4 regions of the Labrenzia sp. THAF187b genome follow, and region 4 is predicted to be linked to each of the others. Evidence: riboswitches for the same ligand, from Rfam matches in the RefSeq annotation. Region 4 holds a riboswitch; each other region holds the start of a gene.
The links. A riboswitch is a leader RNA that binds a small molecule or an ion and turns the genes downstream of it on or off. The one in region 4 is predicted to bind cobalamin.
Positions count from the first base shown of each region.

Region 1: it holds a riboswitch for cobalamin, as region 4 does, so the genes downstream of both, FIV03_RS28965 (ABC transporter substrate-binding protein) here and FIV03_RS16710 (energy-coupling factor ABC transporter permease) in region 4, are expected to answer to the same signal.
Region 2: it holds a riboswitch for cobalamin, as region 4 does, so the genes downstream of both, cobU (bifunctional adenosylcobinamide kinase/adenosylcobinamide-phosphate guanylyltransferase) here and FIV03_RS16710 (energy-coupling factor ABC transporter permease) in region 4, are expected to answer to the same signal.
Region 3: it holds a riboswitch for cobalamin, as region 4 does, so the genes downstream of both, FIV03_RS31190 (CbtB domain-containing protein) here and FIV03_RS16710 (energy-coupling factor ABC transporter permease) in region 4, are expected to answer to the same signal.

Region 1 is NZ_CP045345.1:239,815-243,143, reverse strand. It holds gene FIV03_RS28975 (DUF998 domain-containing protein) at 1-633, shown strand, start outside; gene FIV03_RS28970 (DUF1801 domain-containing protein) at 637-1,002, shown strand; cobalamin riboswitch at 1,360-1,571, shown strand; gene FIV03_RS28965 (ABC transporter substrate-binding protein) at 2,065-3,329, shown strand, end outside.
Region 2 is NZ_CP045344.1:4,604,158-4,607,486, forward strand. It holds gene cobW (cobalamin biosynthesis protein CobW) at 1-705, opposite strand, end outside; gene cobU (bifunctional adenosylcobinamide kinase/adenosylcobinamide-phosphate guanylyltransferase) at 702-1,253, opposite strand; cobalamin riboswitch at 1,286-1,504, opposite strand; tRNA gene FIV03_RS21220 (tRNA-Asn) at 1,839-1,914, shown strand; gene FIV03_RS21225 (cupin-like domain-containing protein) at 2,280-3,188, shown strand; gene nagA (N-acetylglucosamine-6-phosphate deacetylase) at 3,255-3,329, opposite strand, start outside.
Region 3 is NZ_CP045347.1:63,136-66,464, reverse strand. It holds gene FIV03_RS32090 (DUF1636 family protein) at 380-775, shown strand; gene FIV03_RS31200 (hypothetical protein) at 778-1,302, opposite strand; gene FIV03_RS31195 (CbtA family protein) at 1,380-2,078, opposite strand; gene FIV03_RS31190 (CbtB domain-containing protein) at 2,080-2,250, opposite strand; cobalamin riboswitch at 2,283-2,510, opposite strand; gene FIV03_RS31185 (recombinase family protein) at 2,882-3,329, shown strand, end outside.
Region 4 is NZ_CP045344.1:3,641,913-3,645,241, forward strand. It holds gene FIV03_RS16695 (EAL domain-containing protein) at 1-124, shown strand, start outside; gene aroQ (gamma subclass chorismate mutase AroQ) at 160-684, opposite strand; gene FIV03_RS16705 (hypothetical protein) at 735-968, opposite strand; cobalamin riboswitch at 1,293-1,504, shown strand; gene FIV03_RS16710 (energy-coupling factor ABC transporter permease) at 1,558-2,238, shown strand; gene FIV03_RS16715 (YHS domain-containing (seleno)protein) at 2,332-2,817, opposite strand; gene FIV03_RS16720 (hypothetical protein) at 2,999-3,329, opposite strand, start outside.

The sequences.
Region 1 (3,329 bases), on a different replicon from region 4:
AAAAGCGCGGTTCTAGCAGCATCGACAGGCGCGGCTTTTCTTCTCCTAACCGCTTTGCATTTGTTGCGCCGAGAGGTTGACCCGACCTGGGTCTTCCTCAGCGATTACATGCTTGGCAACTGGGGCTGGCTGATGCGGTTTACCTTCGCAGCGATGGCTCTGGCGCTCGGAAGTTCAGCGGTAATCCTGGCCGTGCTTCTTCACGGGTGGGTCCGCTGGATTGTATCAGGCCTGCTTGGTTTGGCCGCGTTCGGAATGGTCATCGGCGGAGTATTTCCGCCCGATCCCACCGGGACTCCAATAGAGGCGCTGACAGGAACCGGAACCCTCCACGTAATCGGGGCGTCGCTGGATTTCACCCCTATCGCTGTCCTGATTGGAAGCATCGCTTTGGCACGCCAATCAGGCTGGCGCGGGTTTGCGTTGTGGCTTGTTGCGATATCCTTGTTCGCGGTTGTTGTGATGGTGGCGTTTATCATGTCCATGCCGCCCGATCATGTATTCGGACCTGAAACACACAGCGCTCTCATCGGTCGCCTGCAATGGCTAAGCTATTTTGCCTGGTTTGTTGCGCTGGCTTTTGCGGCTTACCGCGGGCGACCTGAAGAGCCCCACGCAACAAGGGGGCATTGAACCATGACTGAAGACCTTGAGAATTTCCTTGAGAGCCGTGTTCAGCAACAGTTTCACGATATCGTCCGCGCATTCGTTTCACAGATGGCGCTTGTTGCGCCAGAGGCCTCCTTTCGTATGCGCGGTGGAACGGAGACGTACTATTCAGTGCCTGTCTTCAAAATGAACAGAGACGTCGTGGCGATCAGTCCGACAAAGACTTGCGTCACCTTCTCTTTCACGAGGGGTGCCCATTTTGATGATCCATTCGACATGTTGCGCGGGTCTGGCAAGCATTCCAGAACCGTGCAGGTCAAAACCATGGAAAACTACCCGGAAGAACCGTTCCGGCACTATATTCGTCAAGCAATTGAACTGGACATGAACTGACTCGTGGCAAACGCCCGCAGCTTGTCAGGTAACGGAGCCAGACATTTGTTCGAAGTGCAGCATCTGCCAAATTGGGCTCGAAGCGGACTTGCCGTGGCACCGCATCCCGACCGAGACCTTGCCTGGCAGCTGGTTAACACAAACTGGACCATTGCTGTCATTCAACACTTATTGGTCCAGTGGCTGCTTTGCGTCACCTAAGTCGTCATGGGTTCGAGTGCTGCGCTGAGAGGCACGGCGATATGGCCTGCACTCAATCCGAATTTAGATAAAAGACGCCCCGAGCCCCGCAATAGCAAAACGTGCCTTGTGGGATCCCTGTTTCAAAATTGGCGACTTGACACTAATGACAAGGCCCCCGATTGTATCGGCCATGGTTCCCGAAGGCTGGCCGCCAACGGGATTAAAAGGGAACACGGTGAGGCGTAGCCAGAAGGCACCAAATCCGTGACTGCCCCCGCAACTGTGAGCGGCGAGCGAACCTGAAAACTCCACTGGGTCAAACCGGGAAGGATCAGGCAAGCAGCGACCCGCAAGTCAGGAGACCTGCCATTTCATCTTCAACCTCAACCCGGGCGGGGTGTCCCGGAGGAGCGAGTGACATGGCATTTCAGCGTCTGCTGACACAATTGCACATTCGGTTCGCCAACGCCCCGCGCTTTCGCGGAGGGCGATATGGACCGGACAGACCTCGAATCGTCTCAAACAAAATTTCAGCCATCTGACATCGTCTCGAGCCTGGGCCCGCCCGCTACACGCGCCATGCGCCAGCAATGCCCTAGAAAAGAGCTTGTCACATCAGCTTTCTGTAATGTAATAACATTACTATTTGACGAGCCTGAACACCTCTCGAACAAGAGCGGGCAGCGATGAACAGACAAGATATCAAACGGTTTCGCGCATGCGGCTCTCATCACGCCGCCATTCGTATTTCCGCACGCTCTCTCTGATGCTCCTCTTCCGGCACGTCTGCAGATCCTGCGGTTCCCGCTGAACAGCAATCGCCAGCTTCAAAATCGCCTCTCACATCTATTCCCTCCCGACAAACTTCGGAGCAAATCAATGACACCGGCACCAATCCCAAGCGCGTTTGCGCGTCTTTTAAAAGTAGCAGCCTTGGCGCTGCTGGCAGGAGCGCCCCTGGCGGCCGCGGCGCAGGAGAACATGGCTGCGCCGGAAGACCAGGTGCTACGTCTCGTCACGGTGAATATGCCGCGCTCGCTCGACCCGACCAACATCGATGCCCAGCGGCTTATTGACAACGGCTTCGCCGAGCCGCTTGTTTATGAATCCTTCGATGGCACGACGCTCTTCAAGGGCCTAGCCGTCAGCTGGGAGCTGGTCGAGCCGACCCTGTGGCGGGTCGAGTTGCAACCGGATGCCGTCTTCTGGAGCGGCGCGCCCGCCGATGCAGAGGCCGTTGCCGCCTCGCTGCGCCGGCACCAGGAAAACAATCCTCGCGCCCGTAGTTCCCTGAAGGACGTGGTGTTCACGCCGGTCGGAAAGACGACGCTGGAGATCCGTACCCTGTCGGAAGATCCAGCCTTTCTCTACAAGACGACGACACTCGCCATCGAGAACGTCGCCATCATCGACGAGCTCGGCGATCAATATGCGACGACGGGTGACATGACCGGCTATTTTCGGCCGGTGGAATTCGTCCCGGGCGAGTTGATCGCTGGTGAACCCTTTGAGAACTATCACGGCAAACAGCCCCTGCTCAAACGCATCGAGGCACGTTTCGTAGTCGATCCCCAGACCCGCTACCTCGCAATGAAGTCCGGCGAAGCCGACATGGACGGCAACGTGCAGTTCGAGCAATTGCGTCTTTACAGGCTCAGCAAGGACTTCACGATCGCGGAACTGCCACGCAGCACGTGGAACATCTGGATGAACTACGACAATCCGCTGCTGAAAGACCTGAAAATGCGCCAGGCCATCAGCCTCGGAGTCGACCGTGACGAGATCGTCAATTCGATCATGGCCCCCTTCGCCGTCATGCCGACCGGGCATTTTCCGGCCGGCCTTCCCTATGCGATCGACCGGACGCAGGTGTCGGACGCCGAAAAGGCGAAGGCTCTTCTCGACGAGATGGGCTGGGTGCCCGGCAGCGATGGCATCCGCGAGAAGGATGGAGAGCGGCTCGAATTCGATCTTCTGACCTACGGCTGGTGGAACACCATCGCCGTCGCGCTGGAGTCCCAGATGCGTGAGATCGGTGTGGCGTTGAACCTGAAAGTGGTGGAACCGGCCGCCTCGAACCAGATCATGCTGGATGGCGCCTTCGACATCGCCACCTACTGCTCCTGCCCGAAGCCGACGGGCGA
Region 2 (3,329 bases), 960 kb from region 4:
AGCAGAGCCCCTGCCGAGCAGAACTTCAATCGGAAGCGTGCCTTTTTCGGATGTGACCACGTGAACCGCCGGACGAACATCGGCGGCGATCTTCTCATGCACCTGCTTCAAGGCGTCTTCGGAGACGAGATCTGCCTTGTTCAGAACGACGAGGTCTGCGCAACGCAATTGGTCGTGGAAGAGTTCTTCAACCGGACTGTCATGATCAAGAGCTTCGTCGGCAGCACGTTGCGCGGAAAGTGCATCTTCATCAAGTGCGATCCGGCCTTCGGCGAGTGCTGCAGCATCCAGCACCGTGACAACACCATCTACCGTTACCTTCGGCTTGACGCTCGGCCAGGAGAAGGCCCGAACGAGCGGCTGCGGCAGAGCCAGACCAGAGGTTTCTATAACGATATGCTCCGGCGGATTGTCCCGCGCGAGCAGCATTTCCATGGTTGGCAGGAAATCGTCGGCAACGGTGCAACATATGCAGCCATTGGTAAGCTCAACCACCTCTTCCGCGGCGCAATCGGGATCAGCGCATCCATTCACAAGGGACCCGTCGAAGCCCATGTCCCCAAACTCATTGACGATAAGGGCAATGCGTTTGCCATTGGCATTGGTAAGCAAATTGCGGATCAGCGTGGTCTTGCCTGCTCCGAGAAACCCAGTGACGATCGTTGCCGGAATTTTTGCGCCCGGCTGCAAGGATGAAGTGGTCATAATTTGATATCCGGTTGTGAGGTGGGTTTCAAAAGTATCGGCAGGCCCGCAGCAACGAAGACAACCTGTTGGCACCTATGCGCCATATCCTGGTTCAGTCGTCCCTGCACATCGCGGAACGACCTCGACAGACGGTTCTCCGGCACGATCCCCATACCAACTTCGTTGGAAACGAAGACGCACGGCCCCTGAAGACCCTTCAGAACCGCGCAAAGCCGCGCCGTTTCGGCGGGGATGTCCTTGCCTGCAAACAGCAGGTTCGACAGCCACAGGGTCAGGCAGTCAACAAGGACCACCCGGTCTTGCCTGCATTCGTTTTCAAGCACGTCCGCAAGTTCGAGCTGTTCTTCCACGGTGCGCCAGGACGGTCCGCGTTGATCTTTATGAGCGGCGATCCGGCTGGTCATTTCATCGTCGTGGGCAGCACCAGTCGCGATATAGATTTTTTGCAGACCGGTTTCATGGACAAGCTTCTCCGCGAACCGGCTTTTTCCGGAGCGGGCACCGCCGAGGACCAGCGTTGTCCTCTCGCCGTTTGAATGCGTCATTCCTTCTCCCAGCCGTCCGCCCGACAGCGCCATAGGGTTGACAATGTGACGGCCGGTCTCCTGGCTTGCGGCTCAGCGCGGTCTGTACCCCTTCCCGGCCCCATCAGGACGCCAGTGGTTTTCGTACAGCCACTCACCGCTCACAGTTGCGGGGGCAGCTCCGGATCTGGACTTGAAAAAGACCGCACCGGATTCCCGTTTCATCCGGATCAGGCAAGGCCTTTTCCGGAACCGTCAGTTTCTTCCTAAACGTATCTTGAGGCCGACACAAGCAGCAGAAAGTCGCTGACGACTAACCTTGAAAATCGGCCAGGCAGTCAACACGGACGCCTTCTTGCGCCAAAGTCAGAAAAAGGCACAACGGATTTAGTCTGCCCGGGGTGTTCCAATCGTAGCGAAACGTAGGGTTTTCCAAGCGCGACAGAACGCCTAGCCATCTGAAATATATCGAGTTTTCCACACCGAGATCAAAAAAATGACGGCTTGATGAAAAAAACGCCCTCGGGGGCTTGGCAAACGGATCAAGCCTTTGATATACGCATCTCCATCGACGGGGCGGCAACGCGCTGGCCCCGAGCGTGGTGATCCCCAGTAGCTCAGTTGGTAGAGCAAGCGACTGTTAATCGCTGGGTCGCTGGTTCGAGTCCGGCCTGGGGAGCCATCACCACCTATTCCTAATCCTCCCGAATGCTGCATTTCTGAAGACCGGAACGCTGTTCAGTAACCGGGTTGATCTTATTAACGCGTGATCTTGCAGCAATCTGCACCGCCTCAAAAATCGACAGTCATTTGATGCGAACTCGTCTTTCGCGGCAGTAACGTTCGGTACCATCTTCCTAAACAACATTTCCTGGCTACGTTTAAAACGAAGATCGCTCCTCCAGTGGCTCTGCGTTGTTGAATCGCGCTTCTTGATAAAGCTCAAGGTTGCTCCTATCGTAATTTCTCCTAGGGGAGCATCATGAAGAATCGCAGCTAAGTCCAGCGCCCCTGAACCCGCAAATCTTCAAATGCGTGGTACCTTTTATGAGCGGCGACAACACGCACACCATTGCCACCGTAACCGCAGCACCAGGTTATGCCGAATTTCTTGAAGCCTACTGCGACAAGGAACAGCCCCTGCTGATCAAGGGATTGGCGAAAAACTGGCCCGCGCGGGAAAGGTGGCAATCCGGCCGATTACGAGCAGAACTCCATACGCTGCCAAAGGTCCGCGACAGAGGTGTCTTTTTCGTCAGCCGCTCACCAGTACTGGAACAAGATATCGAGATGCCGGAATTCCTGAAGAAAATCCTCGCATCCGACCGGATAATGCAAGATTCCGTTGCCTGGAGATTCTGGATCAACAGCAGGAACAACCGGACAGAATTCCACTACGATACCAACGCCGAGAATGTCATCACCGTTCAGGTGAAGGGTCGTAAGGAATGGGTACTGGTTTCGCCCGAAACACCGTTACCGTGCTACCCGTTCACCAACTTCTCTCTGCTGAAAGACGAACAGCGACTGCTACGGAACAAGCGTTTCTACAAATTCGACCTGGAAGAAGGTGATCTTCTCTATCTGCCTCCCCATTGGTACCACCGGGTGGTTGCCAAGGAAGACGAAAACATCAACATCAATTGGACCTTCACGAAACGCGAAACCGTGGTCATCTCGAAGGAATTCAAGCGTGACATGGAGCGGTGCGGCCTGCTGCATTCATTCAAGAACAGTGATTCCGCGCTGGTACGGCGCTGTTACGAAACTGCTATCCGCGCCCTTCCGAATGTCGGCGGAATTGGGTGGGGTCTGAAATCGTTCATTTCTTCACCCTACAAGCCAAGCCGCGGAGCGTTGGTCAGCCGCTTCTTCAAGGAATTGCTGCAAATACCAAATACGCTGCTGACACTTCCAAACGTTCGCTCAACGCTGAAAAAGGTCGACAAGACCTAACCGGCAAACGCGCTGCAAATCCCACAAGTTTGGCGCAGTTACCAAACCACCAGAGTATTTGCCGGGCTACGTATTCGAGAATTGCTCTCCCGCAATCCATACGCCCTCAACCTCATAGGCATTGCCAAGCTGTACGAAGTC
Region 3 (3,329 bases), on a different replicon from region 4:
TTAACGAAAAACGTGGGTGTCTGGGTTACGTCTAAAACTTCGGCATCGGCGCGGTCCTGATTAATACTCGCTGCTATAATGCATTCTGGGATCTGAGTTCGCGTAGCTTTTGGGTCGTTGCCGGCCTCTTTAGCTACATTGGTCGGGGCACAGAACACTAGCCAGTAAGCGCGCGCAGGCCCGTCGCGGTCCAGCAGAATGGGCAAACCTATAGCCGTTACCTGTTGCCAGGAATTCACGAGATTGCGATTGGGCCATAAGAAGTTCCTGAGTCGGGTTTCCAAACTGGTGAGTTGTTTACACCCTCTAGCCACTTTAGGTTCAAGCGATTTCGCAATTGTCGGAATGAAATTGTTAAACACAGTACGATCTAACTCGCATGACGAATAATGTATTGCTTTGTACGTTTTCGCTATGCTGTGCCACCGCTCCTGTCAAAGGTGACCGAATGAACCGTATTATCGTTTGCAGTACATGCAAATGCGACCCTTCGCCAGATCTTGATGCATTGCGTCGATCGTTGAACGAATCAGGAATGGCGATTGAGGTTACACAGATTGAATGCATGGGGGCCTGTGAACAACCGATTGCGGTGGCGTTTCAGGGGGTTGGTAGAGCGGCATACCTTTTTTCAGGCCTCATCTTTCCAGACGACATTGCTGACATCATCTCGACGGCCCGAAATTTTCTGGCAACGGACAAAGGCTGGATCGAAGACGCCCGACCATGTGGACGTCTCCGTTTCTGCCTCAGAGCGCGCATTCCGGCGCTATAAGCCTATTCCACGTTCACAGTCACCGTAGCCTTAAGCGGTTCCGTCTCGACAGCGAGCATGCGGTGATCGTTGGAATTGAGCGTAACCTCAACCGTCGCATCACCTTTTGGAAGAGTCGGCAGGTGGAGCCATGCACTGTAGTGCCGCGCGACCTTCACGCCATTTACATATACGTGGGCATGGCCCTCGCCCAACACATGATCCGAGCCTGCCCGCTCCGGAGCAAAGCTGAAATTTTCCGTCATGATATGAAGATTGTAGCCGCTAACCGGATCCTTCGAGACACTGATTTTCAAGGACGGTGCATCGGGACCGCCAGGTACAGAGGTAGTCCTGTTGTGGTTGTGGCCAGCGGTTTGGCCGGAATGATTAGTTTTGAGCTCCACTGATGCGGTCTGCATCTGGTGATCGCTGGCTGATGAGTGGTCATGACCGTCAAGAGCGACACCATTGCTTGCGGCAACAACAAAGCCGATGCCTCCGCCAAAGACCAGCCCGATGGCGAAGAGTGCGAGAGAGCGTTCCATGGGGTTTCAGGTTTCCTTAAAAAGAAACCGGGCAAAACGAGATGTTTCGCCCGGTCGGTTATGATTTAGATTCCGGATCAGGCCGCCTGCGTTGCGCCGACCCTCGCCCCCTCGCGCTGCCAGAAAAAACCTGCAAAACAACCAAGCAGAAGCCAGGCTGCCATTCCGACGCCAAAGGCACGGCTGGCAAACATTGCCCCGATCTCGGTCGGAACTGGGCCGGTGAAGGTGTCCGGCTCTGGCGCGCCGATCACGTGTGGTGCCAGCAGCAGCATTGCTGCTGCGCCCCAAGCCATCCAATTGCGGCCGAATGCGATCAGCCACAATCCGGCGCCTGCGGTAAGGACGGTCGCCCACCACCAGATCTGCCGGGCAAAAACATCCGCCGCCGCGACGCCGGGCACTTCGGGAGCTAGGCTGAATCCGGGCGCGAAGTGGAACGCGACGAACCCTGCAACACCCCAAAGCAGGCCGTTGCGACCCGTTATAACCGCACCGCGCATTTCGGCAATTGCCATGCCGGCGAGCAGAATGAAGGCATAACCGGTATAGGTGAGCATCGTGAAGATGACGCTCAGGCCATCGCGCAAAGGATCGATCCCGCCCAGCTCTTGTTGAGCGCTGACTGCCTCGGTTCCGAAATGGACCAATTCCCCCGATTCATAAAGCTCCGCATGGAGAAGGACTGGCTGAACAAAAATAAGCTGTAGCAGGGCCGCGATAAGCCCCGCCGCAGCACCAGCGAACAAGCCGCTGACCAAGAGGCGAGTCAGCATTTTAGTGACACGGGAATCCGGTCGCGTGGCGCACATCGTGTGCTGCGTCGTGCAAAGCGCTCGCCTGCACGTGACCCGTGATCGAAATAATCGCGACACCCAGTACCGCAGCAAAAGCAAGCGATACGATTTTCGTCGCGGAAACGGTGGTTTTTGCAGATTGTGTCGTCATTTTATCCTCTTTGCTGTCACACCCGACAGAAGGGTTTTCAGTGAATGTCTGGCAGGTCTCCTGGCTCGCGGGTCGTGGCGCTTTGCCGGGCCTTCCCCACAACATTCGTTGCAAGTGGCATGTCCGGTCAGCACTCTCCGCATACAGTCGCGGGGGCGGCTTCGGCTCCTGACGCCCTGCATGGGTCCGCCATATCCGAATTCCCTGTTCGTTTCCCAGCACTTTGTGCCGAATGGAAAACCAAACAGGTTTTATTATGGCGCATTTTTTTTGATCGCGAAAGCACAAATCCGACACGTAATTGATGCGTTCGCGATGACATTCAATGCCTGGGAACTTGCACACTGTCGGTGCCGAAGCTCGATTTCAAGCCGGTCGACAGGCGACGGGGAATAATGATGGATCAGACTGTTTTCTCTGTCGGGATATCGAAAAATTCCTGCCGTCCCTGGTCCTTGAAAAGCAACCGCCGGGCCATCTTTCACTCCATACTATGACTGCCGATGACCCATGTCTGTGTCCGAAAACGTCCGATTGCGTACAGGGGCAAAACACCCTGTCCACAAATTACCTTGACATCATTCTGGACAGCTAACTAATTTGAACAGCCTTTTCGGACAGGAATGACGCTATGTCACGCACCTTTGCCTATACCCGCGTGTCAACGACCGGACAGACGACGCAAAACCAGTTAGAAGAAATCCGGGCGGCGGGGTTCCAGGTCGACGACCGCCGGATTGTGACCGAGACTATTTCCGGCAGTGTGCCGATAACGCAGCGTCCGGAATTCGCTCGGCTGGTGGACCGTTTAGAGCCGGGCGACATTCTCATCGTGACGAAACTCGATCGCCTCGGCCGGGATGCGATAGACGTCAGTTCAACAGTAAAGGCATTGGCCGACGAAGGAGTACGGGTATACTGTCTTGCACTTGGCGGTGTCGACCTGGCGAGTTCCGCCGGCACGATGTCCATGAACGTGCTCAATGCCGTTGCCCAGTTCGAGCGGGATTTGCTCATCGAGCGAACGCAGTCAGGCCTAAGACGTGCCAAGTCCGAAGGGAAAGTTCTGGGTCGGCGGC
Region 4 (3,329 bases):
CGGGACGCTCGGCCAGGGCTACTTGTGGAGCCCGGCGGTGCGGTTCGGCGAGTTCTCGCGAATGGTCATGAAGCGGCAAGGAGAGGCGAATGCGGCCGAGCCCTGGAGGCAGGCAGCCTCCTGAACTCCGATGAGGAATGTCCTGACGGCCGTATTTGCCTAGTCGTGTACGTCGACCAGACCTTCAAACAGAGCGTTTTTTGATCCGTCGGACAGGCATTCCACGGTCAGCGCCTCCGTGAAGGCCTGCTGGTCAGAGGCTTCGACGGGGCTTTCTGCGAGTAGCGTCAGGATCTCGTTGCCCAGGCGCAACAGCTCCGGACGGACATCCTTGATCAGGTCGGGTACGTTCTGCGGACGAGCTTCACCGCTCTCCCAGCGTTCGATCCAGCAGGTTTGAATGTCCTTGGCCGCATCGATCTGCGCCTGGAAAAACAAGGTGACATTGTCAGCCGACAGGCCGTTTTCGACGGCCTTTTCGCGGGCTGCATCCAGCACCACCTTTTCCCTCGGCAGATCCTCGACAGGTTTGTCGTTATCCGCTTTCCAGGCTGCAACCGACTGCATGAACGAAAGACGTTCGTTGATAGCGCCGAACAGCTTGTCAGGTGCCGCCCAGCCAGGAGTGACGGTGGCAGCAAGAAGCGATACCGCGAGAGCGGTCAGGGGAATCGATTTCAACATGGCCGAAGACTTTCACAGGTCACCGCCCGCGGCAAGTCTTTGGTTGTGGTCTACTTCTTTTCAACCGAACGGCTGATCTCGGTGATCACGCCGAATGCGACGGCGGCCATGATCTTCAATAGTCCGCTGTCGAGCGCCTGTTCGCGTGTCAGATTGCCAAGGAAAAAACCCGGTCTTGGTTCAGTGACTGCACCCAGAGTAACGCCGGCCAGAAGTGCCAGCTGAATGCAGCCAAGGAAAAAGACGACACCAGCGATAAGCGTTCCCAATTTGGTAAAGGGCATTGCAAACTCTCATGATGTGCTTTGTATGCGAGTGAGGTTATCTTTCGTTAGGGTTTCTGCAAGTAAAAATCACAATTACCCTAAATACAGAAAAGTTTAATAAACAAAGGTTTTGATTTTTATCTTTGATTGGATGCTTCAAAGGTCAGATTTTTCAGGTGGCTGACGCAATTTCCTGAAGAAGTGTTTCGAGATCTGAAGCTTGTCGATGGTGCTGATCCGGCTGATTTCGGTGGCGGCCTTCAGGCGGCAAAATTTCGGTGCAATGTCGCATTCAGACCGAATATGGCGAAAATTCGCTTGCAGAATATCGCCAATCCTTGCAAATCTAGACGATGCGATGGTTTCGCCCGAACAAGCGTAAGGGCGGATGAAATGGGAACACGGTGAGGCGTACCCAACAGGGACCAATACCGTGGCTGCCCCCGCAACTGTATGCGACGAGCAAAGCCCTACAAGCCACTGGAGCGATCCGGGAAGGCGGGCGGCGCAGAGACTCGCGAGCCAGGAAACCTGCCATCCAGCGGTCCCATCGGGGCCGGTTCACACCATCTGCTCGCGCACGGAGGGTGCGCAAAGGAGAAATGACATGCATATCGAACCGGGCATCGTCGACGGTGCCAAAATCGTACTCAGCTACGGTACCGCGGCTGCTTCCTTCGGCCTTCTGGGCAAAATGGCTCTCGACACGATCCGCAAAAGCGGCGTTCTCAGCCTTGCCGTTCGCTCCGTCATCACGACGGTTGCCGTATTCTGCTTCTTTGAAATCCTGCCGCATTACCCGGTCGGTGTTTCCGAAGTGCACTTCATCCTGGGCTCCACGCTGTTCCTGATGTTCGGCGCTGGTCCGGCAGCAATCGGCCTTGCTGCAGGCCTTCTGCTTCAGGGGGCGCTGGTTGCTCCTTTCGACCTGCCGCAGTACGGCATCAACGTCACCACGCTGCTTGTGCCGCTGTGGGGTGTCAGCCTGCTGGCAAACCGCATCATTCCGGAAAAGACCGCCTATGTTGACGTTTCCTACGTTCAGGCACTGGCTCTTTCCACCACGTTCCAGGCCGGTATCGTTGGCTGGGTCGCGTTCTGGGCATTCTACGGCCAGGGCTTCGGCGCCGAGAACATGGTTTCCGTCGGTTCCTTCGGCTTTGCCTACATGCTGGTGATCCTGGGCGAGCCGCTGGCTGACCTGGCTGTTCTGGCCGCTGCCAAGACCCTGGCACCGCTGACGAAGAACCTTGCTTTCGAAAACAGGCTGCACAACGCGGCAGCTTAAGTCTTCGGCTTTTTGCTGAATTCAAGTCACGAAGGGCGGCCCCGGGGCCGCCCTTTTTGTTTGTCGTTCCGACGACGCCTTGACAACGAACAATCAGAGCTTCGTTGCCTCGGTGGAGCGGATCTTCTTCCAGTTGGCTTCCGCCTTGGCGATGGTACCGGACTGGTCTTTCTGGAACTCGCGGAAGATGGCCTCGTTCAGGAACAGATAAAGCTTGCCGTCGACAACGGCCGCGAACTGCGGATCGCCGTCGAACTTCTTGCCGACTGAAACACCGAAGGTGCAGAAGCCGCCGTTTTGCGGCAGGTACTGATCCGGATGCGCGGTAAAGGCATCCATGGCTTCCTGCGATGCGAAGTAGTAGGCAACACCGTCGTGGACGGCCGTATATTGTGCGGTTCCGTCAATCCGGTTGCCCAGGCTGACAAAGGCCACGGGGTCGACACCATGAAGACCGAGCGGGCTGCCGGCGGCGGTCAGGCCGCTGGAGGTGTTGTATTCGTCCGCGGCCATTGCCGGGGCCGACAGAGCGGCAAGAGACAGCAGCGTTGCGGCAATGGCGGATTTCATCAAGGACATGTTCTACTCCTGAAAGAGTGTGAAGGTTGAAGGCCGGATTTGCTCCGGTGTCTCTACCTTGCGTCCGAAGCTGAGGCGTCTCCATGTTCGCAAGTTCCCGAAGATTTGCAGATCGTCCGGATTGCAGCTCAAAAAAACACCGGCGTGAAGGCCGGTGTCATTGTGCGCTGAAGGGGGGCTGTCAGGCGGCCTGCGCAACCGTTTCCTGCGGTTTGGCAAGGCTGACCACTGTCAGAACGGCAATGGCGTTTACCAGGTAATAGGCGAAGTCGAGGCCGGTGAAGCCAAGTGCGAAGGGAGCTGCCAGGAACACGATGCCGACGGCAAAATCGACCGCCAGATGAACCGAATAGGGCAGAATGCGGATGATGCCGGTCTGGTGATCTGTCAGGATCGTCAGCGCCAGGGCCGCAAAGCCTGTCAGGAACGATAGCCAGAAGGCGATCGGGTTGGATTGGCCGAGATCAAGGAATACGGGCAGGGAAATAAGGCCGATCGCGACGGGATAATCG